2 regions of the Streptomyces sp. NPDC111507 genome follow, and region 2 is predicted to be linked to the other one. Evidence: riboswitches for the same ligand, from Rfam matches in the RefSeq annotation. Region 2 holds a riboswitch; the other holds the start of a gene.
What was found. A riboswitch is a leader RNA that binds a small molecule or an ion and turns the genes downstream of it on or off. The one in region 2 is predicted to bind cyclic di-AMP.
Positions count from the first base shown of each region.

Region 1 (5,600 bases), 180 kb from region 2:
TCGTGACCGACGACGCGGTGACGACCGTGCTGGCCGCCGTCAACGACGCGGTCATGGAACTGGAAGCGGTACGCCAGCGCCGGTCCATCGAGAACGCGGCGTTCGCCAATCTCTGGCGAGGCGCGTGACGCGAGCGGGCACGCCGCGACACGCTGGTTTCAGAGGGTGGCCTCGGGTCGGCGCCGGTTTCCGGTAGCGATCACTCGCCCTTGCCGGGCCCGTTCTCGGGCGTGCCGGTGCCGGTGCCGGTGCCTGTTCCAGTGTCGGTGCCCCCGCCGGTGGCCCGGTCCGGGCCGTCGTCGCGGGCCGCGCGCCGTGCCCGTACGGTGCCCGCGACCCGCTGGAACGTCCGCGTCAGCTGGTGCAGCGGGTTGCCCTCCTGACCGGCGGACGTCTCGTGCGCACCGGACGCCGTCGTCCGGAGGTCCCGGAGCTCGGCCAGCGCCGCATGCGCGAGTTCGGTCGCCTCGCGGTACTGGTCGCGCGACTTCGTCATGGTGTCAAGTGCCTCGGCGTAGACAGCCACCAGCGCCCGCGCCTCCTCCAGCGTCAGCAGCTTCCAGTCCTCCCGGAGGCCGGTGAGGGCGTCCTTTGCCGTTTCCGGCAGCGGCCGGGGCAGCGCCGCGTACCGTACGACCTTCTCCAGGAGCTCCGTCGGCTCCGAGCCGTCGAGGAACACACTGCGTACGGTGCAGTCCTGCTCGTCGTACCCGGGCCGGGCGGGGGAACCGGGCAGGATCACGGCGCCACCGCGCGGCACCCGTACGCCCAGGTCGTACAGCGCCCAGTTGACCGCCTGGAACTGCTCGGGTGCGGCGCGGTGTTCCACGACGCGGTGACGCAGACCGGGCGGGAGCAGCCGGGCCAGCGGGAGGCGACCGCGTTCGTCGGTGGTCATCGCCTCGTGGATGACGACGTTGATGCTCCAGCTGTGCTGCGCGGCCTCCTTGAGCAGGCGGCGCAGTGCCTTGTCCTCCTGCGGCAGCGGGTTGATGTCCCGCAGGCGGAGCCCGGCCACGATGTCGTGGTCCCAGGCGACCTCGTGTCCCTCGGGCCAGAACATGGTCGCGGGAGAGGGCCACGCGAGGTCCCAGGGCCGTTCCGCCTCGGCCACCAGCGTCCAGCGGGTTCCCTCGGCGGCGTGTTCGCGTCCGTCCGTCGTGAGCCGTGCGCGCACCGTGACGGCGTCGTCGACCAGCCAGCGCGCCTCGAAGACATGTCCTTCGGAGTCCGAGGAGTTCTCTGCGTCCAGGTAGTCGTGGATCGTCTCGTCGGCCTTCAGCCTCCGCAGGTTCTCCCTGAGGATCTCCTGCGGGGCGGGCCCGACGTGGCGCCCGCCGGCCAGCCAGACGGTTTCCGGGGCGGTGGCGCGGGCGGTGGAGGGCTTGGGCATGAGTCACTTTGCGGTGGGAGGCGGCGTGGCCTCCCAGTATGGTCAGCGCGGGTGGCCGGTCGGGCGGCGAGGCCCGCGTGGATCACATACATCCCCTCTTGCGGAACTTTGACCGCTCCAGTGCCTTATGTGTGCTTTGAGGTGCCGGAGATGTCGCTGCGTCCGTCACGCCGGGCGCAGCGCGCTGTGAATCGCCTTCTGTCCGGCGAAGAAGAGGGACTCTTCGCGTATCGAGGCACCCGGGCTGGGGGCGTGGATCATCATGCCGTTGCCGGTGTAGAAGCCGACGTGGCTGACGTTGTCGTAGAAGAAGATCAGGTCGCCGAACTGGATGTCGGTCAGGGGAATCGCCGCACCGGCGGTCGCCTGCCCGTGCACGGTACGCGGGAGCGCGACCCCGGCGGCCCTCCAGGCGGCCTGGACGAGGCTGGCGGAGTCGTACGAGTCCGGTCCGGTCGCGCCCCAGACGCACGGCTTGCCGATCTGCTCGCGGGTGAAGGCGAGGGCCTTGGCGGCCTTCCCGCCGTACGCCGACTCCGCGGCGCCGACGGCCGTGTTGACGGAACCGGTGGAGACACCGGTGCCTACGGGCACACCCGCGGCCAGGGGCATTCCCGTGCCGAGGGACATGTCGGCAGCGAGAGGCATCCCCGCACCCATGGTCATGTCCGTGGCCAGCGGTACGCCTCCGCCGAGGGACATGTCCGCGCCGGGCGGCATGCCCGCGGCCAGCGGCATCCCCGTGCCGAGGGACATGTCGGCACCGAACGGCATCCCCGCACCCATGGACATGCCCGCACCGAGCGGCATCCCGGTGCCGAAGGACATGTCCGGGCCGAGTGCGGTCGACTGCTGTCGCTGCCACTCCTCCGCGGCCTGCCGGCGAGCCTGATCCTCCGGGGTGGGCCAGACGGCCTCGGCCGGACGTGACTCGATCGCCGCGGGCCCGGGGTTCCAGCGCGCGGCGTGCTGGGACACCAGATCACGGGCCAGCGCCAGCTTGCGCTGGATCTTCTCCTTGGACGTCTTCAACGAGGACTGCCCCGGCCCGGCGGGCAGCGCGGGCAGCAGGGCCGTGGCGGCCTCCAGCGCGGGTTGCGGCGCAGGCTCCGGCGCGGCCGGCAGTGCGGCGACGGCCCTGGCCGTCAACTCGGCCACGGGCCCGGCGGCCGCCTCGGCGGAGGGGCCCGCCGTCAACTCAAGAACAGGGCGGGCGGTCAACTCCCGCCCACGGTCGGTGAGTCCGTCCTCCGGCCGCTTCGGCGGGCCCGCGGGCCGCGCCTCGGCGGGGGGCTTCGACATCCGGTCGGCCGGCAGCCTGGCAGGCGCGGACGGACCCAGCTGCGCGCGCGCCGCGTCGAACCAGGTTCTGGTGATGTCGTCGAGGGCGGGGTCGCGGCGCCTGCGCGCGCCTTCCGCTGCCGGGTTGACGCGGCTTCGGCTCCCCGTGGTCATCGCGCGGGTCCCGTTGACGAACCCGACGGCGTTCTCGGCCTGGTCGTAGAGGGAGCTGATCCGCTGCTGCACCTCCTCGCGGCTCGGACCGTCCGCGCTACTGAGGGCGGCCGCCGCGCGTGCGGAGTCAGGCATGCCAGGGAGGCTGTTGCCTCCAGGGCGCGGGGTTCGTTCCGGCGCCATGGGAGCCGTACTCCTTCCGTACTCCGCCTACCGGGTCGGCTGTCGGGTTCGGGCGGAAGATTCAGGAAGGCTGCCCTACAGCCCTTGCCCGATCGGGCAGTTGGGCCGATTCACCCCAAGGTCGGTTGGGTCCAGGTTCCGGTTGCCACGGAGGCACCGGATTCGGCGGAGGTCGCGCGACCCGGCGAGGTTCGCCGGAGGGAGTCGTGCGGCCTACCGCCAACTTAGCCAATTTGTGTGCCTGGTGTGAAGATTGGAGCGCGAACTGTCCGATATGTAATTGTGACCTTCGTCTACGTGTTCCGGCCACGACCAGGATGTCGTACGACCGCCGTGCGCCCCATGGTCGCCGCGAGCGTGCGCAACCGGCGCCAGTCCAAGGGGGGTTGGGCCTCCGGCACACCGGGCCGTTCCTTGGGGACGCGGACGCGCAGGGCGCCGGGTTCGACGCGGCAGTGCACCGGGGTGGGCAGGACCAGGGCCTCGCCGTCGATGCCGGCCTCGATCTCCGCGCGGTCGGCGTCGATGACCACCTCACGGGTGGTCAGGACCGCGAGTCCGTCCGGCGCGGGGTCCAGTACGAGCGCGGCGGCCTCGGCCGCGCTGTCCACCGTGATGCCGAGGACACCGAGCAGCCCGGAGTCGAGCCGTTCGCGGCGGCCGAGACCGGCCGGATCGTTGGTGCGGTAGGGGTTGTTGCTCACCAGTACGGCCTGCGGGGCGTCGAGCGTCGTGTCCGCGGCGCGAGCGGTCAGTCGCGGCCCGCGCTGACGGGTGAGCAGGTCGGGCAGGAGGTCCAGGATGGTGCCGATCTTGTCGTCGCGGTACGCGGGACTCTGCACGACCGCCGCGTACGCGCCGAAAGAGGCGTTGTTGACGAACGGGTGGCCGCCGGCGAAGCCGAGGTCCACGCGGAGTTCGACGCCGTCGGTGAGGGCGTCCAGGCAGGTCGCCGGGTCGTCGCGGTCGAGGCCGAGGTCCATCGCGAAGTGATTGCGGGTGCCGGCGCAGACCACCAGGAACGGCAGACCGTGTTCGGCGGCGACGGCCGCGACCAGCGCCTGGGTACCGTCACCGCCGGCGACACCCAGCAGATCCGCGCCGTCCGCGACGGCGGCCCGGGCCAGCGCGGTGACGTCCTGGTGCTCGTCAGGGTCGAGGAGCACGACCTGTGCGCCGAGCCGCTCCGCCTTCTCCCGCAGTCCGAACTTCGCCACCTTGCCACCGCCGGAGTGCGGATTCATGAGGAGGAAGGGGCGCCGCGGCGGCGGTGCCCTGCGTTCCTTCGGGCGCGGGGCGCGCGTCCGGTCGCTCCGCAGGGCGTACCGGCCGCTCCAGACCGCCACGGTCCACAGTGCCAGGGACACGGGAACGGCCCAGAGCAGCCCGGCCACGGCGAACAGGGTGAGCACGGCGCCGGGCACGACGGCCGCCAGCACGGCCGCCACCCAGCGGAGCGGGCCGCGCCGGGTCAGCGCCCACCACAGCGCCGCCGCCGTGACGGCCACGCCGAGGAGCGCGGCCAGGAGCAGCAGTACGCCGTCCACGCCTCCGTAACCGAGCGGCAGCAGCACCGCCAGCGCCGCCGCGATCAGCGCGCCCCTGGCCGCCCACCGTTTCCCGTGGCCGACCCGCGCGCTCGTGTCCACACCCATCGCTCCTCCACGGACGTCGTAGAAGTCCGGCCCTGGCGGGCCCGGCCGCACGGAGGCCCGGTTCGGCGGGTCGTTGGCTGTGTGCGGGGTCGGCCATCGACGACACAGTCGTATGCAACCGTCGGGTCAGGCGCCGCGCAACCGCCACGCTCCGCCTGGCCCGCGCCGACCGGGGCCGGTCCGGACGGTTCTCACCGAACCCTTGGTCCACCCCTCGGGGCCGGGACCGTCGCGGCTGATGCACGATGGGCGGCGGCGGGCCCCGGCAGGACGCCGGGTGTGGCGGGGAGGGACAGTGGTGATGAGTGGGCAGCGCGGCCGTGTCCTGGTCGTGGACGACGACGCGGCGATCCGCCGCTCGCTGGAGCGGGGCCTGAGGCTCGGTGGATTCGCCGTGGATCTCGCCGACGGGGGCCGGCCGGCCCTGGCGGTGGCCCGGCGGACGCCGCCGGATGTGATCGTGCTGGACATCTCGATGCCCGACCTCAACGGCATCGAGGTGTGCAGGGCGCTGCGGGACGAGGACAACGACGTACCCGTGCTGATGCTCTCCGCACTCGACGAGACCGCCGACCGGATCGCGGGCCTGCAGGCGGGCGGCGACGACTACCTCGTCAAGCCCTTCGCCCTGCAGGAGCTGGTCCTGCGGCTGGAGGCACTGCTGCGGCGCCGGCCGCCGCGGGACAGCGGCACCGTACGGGCCGGCGGGCTGCTCCTGGATCCCGCCGCCCGCAGGGTGAGCCTCGACGGGCGGCCGGTGGAACTGACCCGCCGCGAGTTCGAACTCCTCCACTTCCTCGCCCGCAACGCAGGCATCGTGCTCAGCCGGGACCAGCTCCTCGATCGCGTATGGGGCTACGACTTCGAGGTGCGCACCGACGCGGTGGACACCTTCGTCAGCTATCTGCGCCGCA
Region 1 covers NZ_JBVKBU010000006.1:213,288-218,887, forward strand. Annotated here, with positions in the region: gene ACZ7M2_RS25225 (GOLPH3/VPS74 family protein) at 1-128, shown strand, start outside; gene ACZ7M2_RS25230 (hypothetical protein) at 200-1,393, opposite strand; gene ACZ7M2_RS25235 (C40 family peptidase) at 1,559-2,983, opposite strand; cyclic di-AMP (ydaO/yuaA leader) riboswitch at 3,040-3,209, opposite strand; gene ACZ7M2_RS25240 (diacylglycerol/lipid kinase family protein) at 3,325-4,686, opposite strand; gene ACZ7M2_RS25245 (response regulator transcription factor) at 4,988-5,600, shown strand, end outside.
Region 1: another riboswitch for cyclic di-AMP. It lies ahead of ACZ7M2_RS25235 (C40 family peptidase); the one in region 2 lies ahead of ACZ7M2_RS24355 (C40 family peptidase).

Region 2 (5,600 bases):
CTGCCGGCTCGCCCGGGGCGCGACCCAGGTCGTGGCGCACGCCGACCCCGACGCCGTGCGCAAGGCGCTGGGCACGCACGAGGGTCCTGCCGTCGCCCTGTCCGACACGGTCTTCTCGGTGGACGGCGACGCGGCCCCGCTGGCCGAACTCGCCACCGCCTGCCGCGAGCACGGCGCGGCGCTGCTCGTCGACGACGCACACGGGCTGGGCGTCCTGGGCGACGGCGGCCGGGGCGCCCCGCAGGCCGCTGGGCTCGCGGGCGCGCCGGACGTGGTCGTGACCGCCACGCTCTCCAAGTCGTTCGGCAGCCAGGGCGGAGCCGTCCTCGGCCCCGCCCCGGTCATCGACCACCTGGTCAACGCGGCGCGCACCTTCATCTTCGACACCGGTCTCGCGCCCGCGGCGGCGGGCGCGGCCCTCGCGGCGCTCAGGCTGCTGCGCCGTGAGCCGGAGCGCGCCGCCCGGGCTCGCGCGGTGGCGACGGCGCTGCACACCCGGCTGACCGCCGAGGGCCTGGAAGCCGTACGACCGGACGCCGCCGTGGTCTCCGTGCGCGCACCGTCCCCCGAACAGGCCGTGCGGTGGGCCGCCGACTGCCGGGAAGCGGGACTCGCCGTCGGCTGCTTCCGCCCCCCGTCCGTGCCGGACGGCATCTCACGGCTGCGGCTGACCGCCCGCGCGGACCTCACCGACGCACAGATCGAGCACGCCGTCGGCGTGATCAGTTCAGTCCGGCGACAAAGCCCTCCCAACTGGCGATAGTGAAGAGCAGGGCGGGGCCCGCCTTGTTCTTGGAATCGCGCACGGCGACCAGTCCGGCCCAGGGTCCTGGGCCGGGTCGGGCCGTCTCGACGCAGTTGTTCATTCCCGTACTGCGGCTGCTGCGCAGCCATCGCACGTCGTGGAGTGAAGTACTGGAAAGTACGTACCGAGGCAGTGCAGTCATGGGGGTGCCTCCTTACGCGCCGTCACCTATCCCGGCGATGTAGTCCAACGAGTCCTCGGGCGAAAGGGCGTGGAACTGAAGGGCGTTGAAGGCCTCGGTGTAGGCCTGAAGGTCTTCTTTCCGTTCGAGATAGAGGCTACTCGTCAAGTGGTCGAGAACAACCACATCCAGATCAGTTGTGTTCGGAAATGAGAAGATAACGAAAGGCCCGGTGACGCCGATATGGGCTCCCGCGGCGAACGGCAGGACCTGAAGCCGCACTTGAGGCAGGGTGGCAGCCTCCCGCAGACGCTCCAGTTGCCGAGCCATCACCTCCGGGCCGCCGACCTCGCGTCTTAACACGGCCTCGTCCAGGACCGCGGTCAGTTCCAGCGGCGGATTCGAACGCAGGACGTCCTGCCGGGCGAGGCGCACCTCGACGAGAGCGTCGAGCTTGCCGTCCTCCAGGCCGCCGACGGCGACCCGGGTCACCTCCCGCGCGTACTCGGACGTCTGGAGCAGTCCGGGTACCACCGAGGTCTCCAGCGTGCGCATGCCGCTGGCCTGGGACTCCAGACTGATGAAGTCGCGGTACGTGGGCGGCAGGACGCCGCGGTAGGCGTGCCACCAGTGATGGCGGCCGTTGCCCTCGGAACCCGCGAGGCCAACCAGGAGCTCCCGTAACTCGTGCCCCGTGACGGCGTAGGCGTCCAACAGGCGCTCCACATCGGCCGGTTTCACTCCACTGATACCGGTCTCGATCCGGCTCACCTTCGACTGGTGCCAGCCGACGAGACGGGCCGCCTCACCACTGGTGAGACCCGCATCGGCGCGCAGCGCGCGCAGTTCGGCACCGAGCTTGCGGCGGCGCACCGCGGGACCGTGCTGCATGGCCGTACTCCTTACTCCTCCCGAGCCGCCCAAATACGCTCCGCCGTCGCAGAGTTCACCGCATCGAGCGACAGATATATGCATATCTCGGTGGATCGCACCCGTGACCGGCCCAGTGATGGCAGTCTGGCGCGAAGCACCAGTCCGGGACCGTACTCGAACCATCCGCTCCGTGTCGGACTCCGGTCCCGTGGGAAAGGGACGACGTCGCCATGGCAGATCACCAGGAAGCATCCGTCACTCTGCCGAGCGATCCCGCCTCGGTCTCCGCGGCCCGGAAATTCGTCGCCGATGTGCTGGCCGAATGGGGCCTGCCGTGCGACGCCGAAGTCGCGGACACCGTACGCCTGATCGTGTCAGAACTAGCCACCAACGCCGTCCAACACACTTTCGGACAGTCGCCCACCTTCACGGTGGACGTCCGGCTCGACCGAGATGAACATCTGCGGATCGGCGTCACCGACAGCCATCCGCGCTTTCCCAAACGTCTGCCCGCCGCCGTCCAGCAGGACAACGGGCGCGGCATGGTGATCATCCGCTGGCTGACCGCCGAATGCGGCGGCAGACTCGTCGTCCGGCCCACCCGCGAGGGCGGCAAGACGGTCGCCATCGAGCTGCCCTGGACGGTGCCGGCCCAGCCGGTGACGGCCGGTGGCCCACAAGAGCCCTGAGGAGCGGCTCAGTTGTCGTGTCCGCCCCGTCCGGCGCCTCGCGGCGGGGCCCGGAAGACCTCGGTCGGCGGCACCGACCGGTCCCCGGCCCGGCGGGCGACGGAGATCGTACGGCGCGGATCTCCCGGTCCCGGCGACCGCGGCCCCACCGGAGCCGCCGCCGTCCCGGCCACCATCTGCGCTACGACCGCGCTGTCCGGCCGGTGCGGCCGGCGGCGGTCGGGACGGACCGCCCGCCGCGGCAGGGGTTCGTCACCGAGGCGCTCGACCCGAAGGCGCCGAGCACCCTCCTCAGCCGACTGCCGCGGTTCGTGCCCGCGGGCGGTCCGGCGATGAGCGCGCTCACGGTTCTCGGTCCGGTGCTTCTTTCGGAGCCGTCGCTCCGCTGACGACGGCACGGTGCACCAGGCCGGGCAGGAGGCCCCACAGCGCCACACAGACGAGCAGGGTGCCCGCGCCCGAGGCGATCCCGGCGGCGCGTCCCAGCGCCACGTCCACGACGAGCAGCACCGATCCCGTCAGCGCCAGCATGAGCACGCCCATCCCGACCGTGGCCAGGACGGAGGAGACCCGCACGATGGTCGGCTTCGCGCCCTGCCGGAACAGCGACCTGTGCAACGCGGCGGGCGCCGTGAAGAGCGCGGCGGCCGCCACGGCCAGCAGGAGGGTGGTGACGTACGTGGCGCGCTGCACCGTGTCGAGGGACGGGAAGCGCGGGGTGAACGCCAGCGTCAGCAGGAACGCGAAGAGGATCTGCACACCGGTCTGCGTGACGCGCAGCTCCTGGAGCAACTCGCCGAAGTTGCGATCGGCGCGCTCCAGGGGCGTCTCGTTCCGTTCCTCGGGGGAAGGTCGCTCAGCCATGGTGAACGAGTAACCGGTTCGTCCGCTTTTCACGCCCGGGGGTGGAACCCCGAGGGGGTGCCGGCCGGCGGCACCCCCTCGGGCAGGTCAGCTGACCCGGCCGTACCAGACGCTCTTCGTCCAGATCTTCTGCAGCTTCACGACCTCCCCTGTCTTCGGGGAGTGCCAGATCTTTCCCTTCCCGGCGTAGATGCCGACGTGGTACACGTTCCGGCCCGAGTGGAAGAACACCAGGTCTCCGGCCTTGCGGTGGGACGCGGAGATGTGGTGTGTCTTGTTGTACTGCGCCGCGGCCGTACGAGGCAGCGTCTTGCCCGCCTTCTTGTACGAGTAGAGCGTGAGCCCGGAGCAGTCGAAGCGGCGTGGCCCGGCGGCGCCGTACTGGTACGGGGAGCCCTTCTTGGAAGCCGCGACCTGAAGTGCCTTCGTCGCCAGCGTGGCCGCTTCGGCGTCGGATGCGACGCCAGGAACCACAAGGCTGCCGCCCACGGCGGCGAGGGTGAGCGCCGAGGCCGTACCGGCCCGGGTCCACAGCGACGGGACACGATTGAGCGCAGTCATGCGCAACCCTTCGTCAGCCGCCTGTGAAGGATGACCTGTCGGATTCGGGCTGGCGAAGTAGCCCGGCCGCTTGCGCGGCTTCACCCCAAGGGCCGCCCGGATCTCTCCGGCGACCCGTCTTGCTGGGTCCTCCACTCCTGCCGATGCACTTCTGTCGACCGGTCATCCGGGCAGCGGCAGGACTCGGCGTCCGCCCGGACCGCCCCGCCGCTGTGGCGGGGGCTTGTCGTCGGAAGGGATCTTCACGCATAGCGGTCAGAAAATCCGAGCGGAACCGGCGATTTGTGGCGTTACTCACCACTCACCCGTTCGGGTGGACGACCCTCTGTTCGGGCGATGTTGGGGGCGCCGACGACGCGCCCACCAGCACCGGAGCGTCTCATTCCGCCTCCGGGCTACGCGCGTTGCGCAACTTTTTCGGTTCCCCGAAGGGGCCTGTGACTACTCCATCAGGGGGTACACCATCTGGTCCGTTTGAACCCCGGGCCGGACGCCTCGCCGACTCGGCGCGCACGGCGACCCGGGTGTGGGTGTGTCAGTTGTCGGCGTCGGGCGGCAGGGTGACGCGGGCCGCCCGCCGCTCACCGTCGAGGACGCGCAGAGCCTGCGCCAGCGTCGGTGCGTGCACCTCGCTCTCGCCGCGCTGGTGCATCAGCGCGAGGGCGTCCCGCAGCTCGGTGGCCTTGGCGACCAGCGCCTGGGCGGCACGCAGCCCGCGGTAGGTGTCTCCGGGCCTGGCCGGGTTGATACGGCCCAGCAGGTCGACCACGTCGAGGTAACGGTCGATCAGCTCGGCCTCGGCGCGCGTCAGCGCGGGCAGCGGGGGCAGTTCGGGCACCATCGGCGGATCACCTCGCGTCGGGTGTGGCGTTCCTCGCACCGGGCGCGGTGCGCGAGGTCTTGCGGCTGGGGATGATCCCGTCCACCAGTCCGTACGCCAACGCGGCCCGAGCGTCCAGGATCTTGTCCCGCTCGATGTCGGCGGCGACCTGTTCAGGACTCTGCCCCGTGTGACGTACGAGCATGTCCTCCAGCAGCCTCCGAGTGCGCATCAACTCCTCGGCCTGGAGGGCCAGATCGCTCGCCTGTCCCTGTACCGGCTCGGGAAGTGACGGCTGGTGGATCAGCACCCGGGCTCCCGGCAGTGCGAACCGCTTGCCCGGCGCACCGCCGGCCAGCAGCACGGCGGCGGCCGAAGCGGCCTGCCCCAGACAGGTGGTCTGCACGTCGCAGCTGACGAACTGCATCGTGTCGTAGATCGCCGTCATCGCGCTGAACGAGCCGCCGGGGGAGTTGATGTACAGCGCGATGTCCTGGTCCGGTGCCAGATATTCGAGGTGCATGAACTGCGCCATCACGTCGTTCGCCGAGGTGTCGTCGATCGGCGTCCCGAGGAACACGATCCGCTCGTCGAGCAGCTTCGAGTACGGATCCAGGGTCCGGTGCCCCATGCTCGTCCGTTCGGTGAACTCGGACAGGACGTGACGGGCGGACGGTTCATTCATGGCACGCGCCTCCTGTGAAGGGTTCTGTAAAAAATGTACAGGACGTACAGAGCGGGGGAAGGGTGCTCGGCTGACAGCGAACGTCCCCGTGCGCCGCCGGTGGAGAGGGTCGCTTGATGGTGCGCACGGATCGTTTTCGGTGGAGCTGAACGAGATCGTCCGCTCTGTGGGGGTGCCGGGGG
Region 2 covers NZ_JBVKBU010000006.1:31,764-37,363, forward strand. Annotated here, with positions in the region: gene ACZ7M2_RS24330 (8-amino-7-oxononanoate synthase) at 1-763, shown strand, start outside; gene ACZ7M2_RS24335 (DUF397 domain-containing protein) at 723-947, opposite strand; gene ACZ7M2_RS24340 (helix-turn-helix domain-containing protein) at 960-1,817, opposite strand; gene ACZ7M2_RS24345 (ATP-binding protein) at 2,030-2,488, shown strand; gene ACZ7M2_RS24350 (DUF6328 family protein) at 2,831-3,352, opposite strand; gene ACZ7M2_RS24355 (C40 family peptidase) at 3,440-3,913, opposite strand; cyclic di-AMP (ydaO/yuaA leader) riboswitch at 3,917-4,071, opposite strand; gene ACZ7M2_RS24360 (hypothetical protein) at 4,449-4,754, opposite strand; gene ACZ7M2_RS24365 (ATP-dependent Clp protease proteolytic subunit) at 4,762-5,418, opposite strand.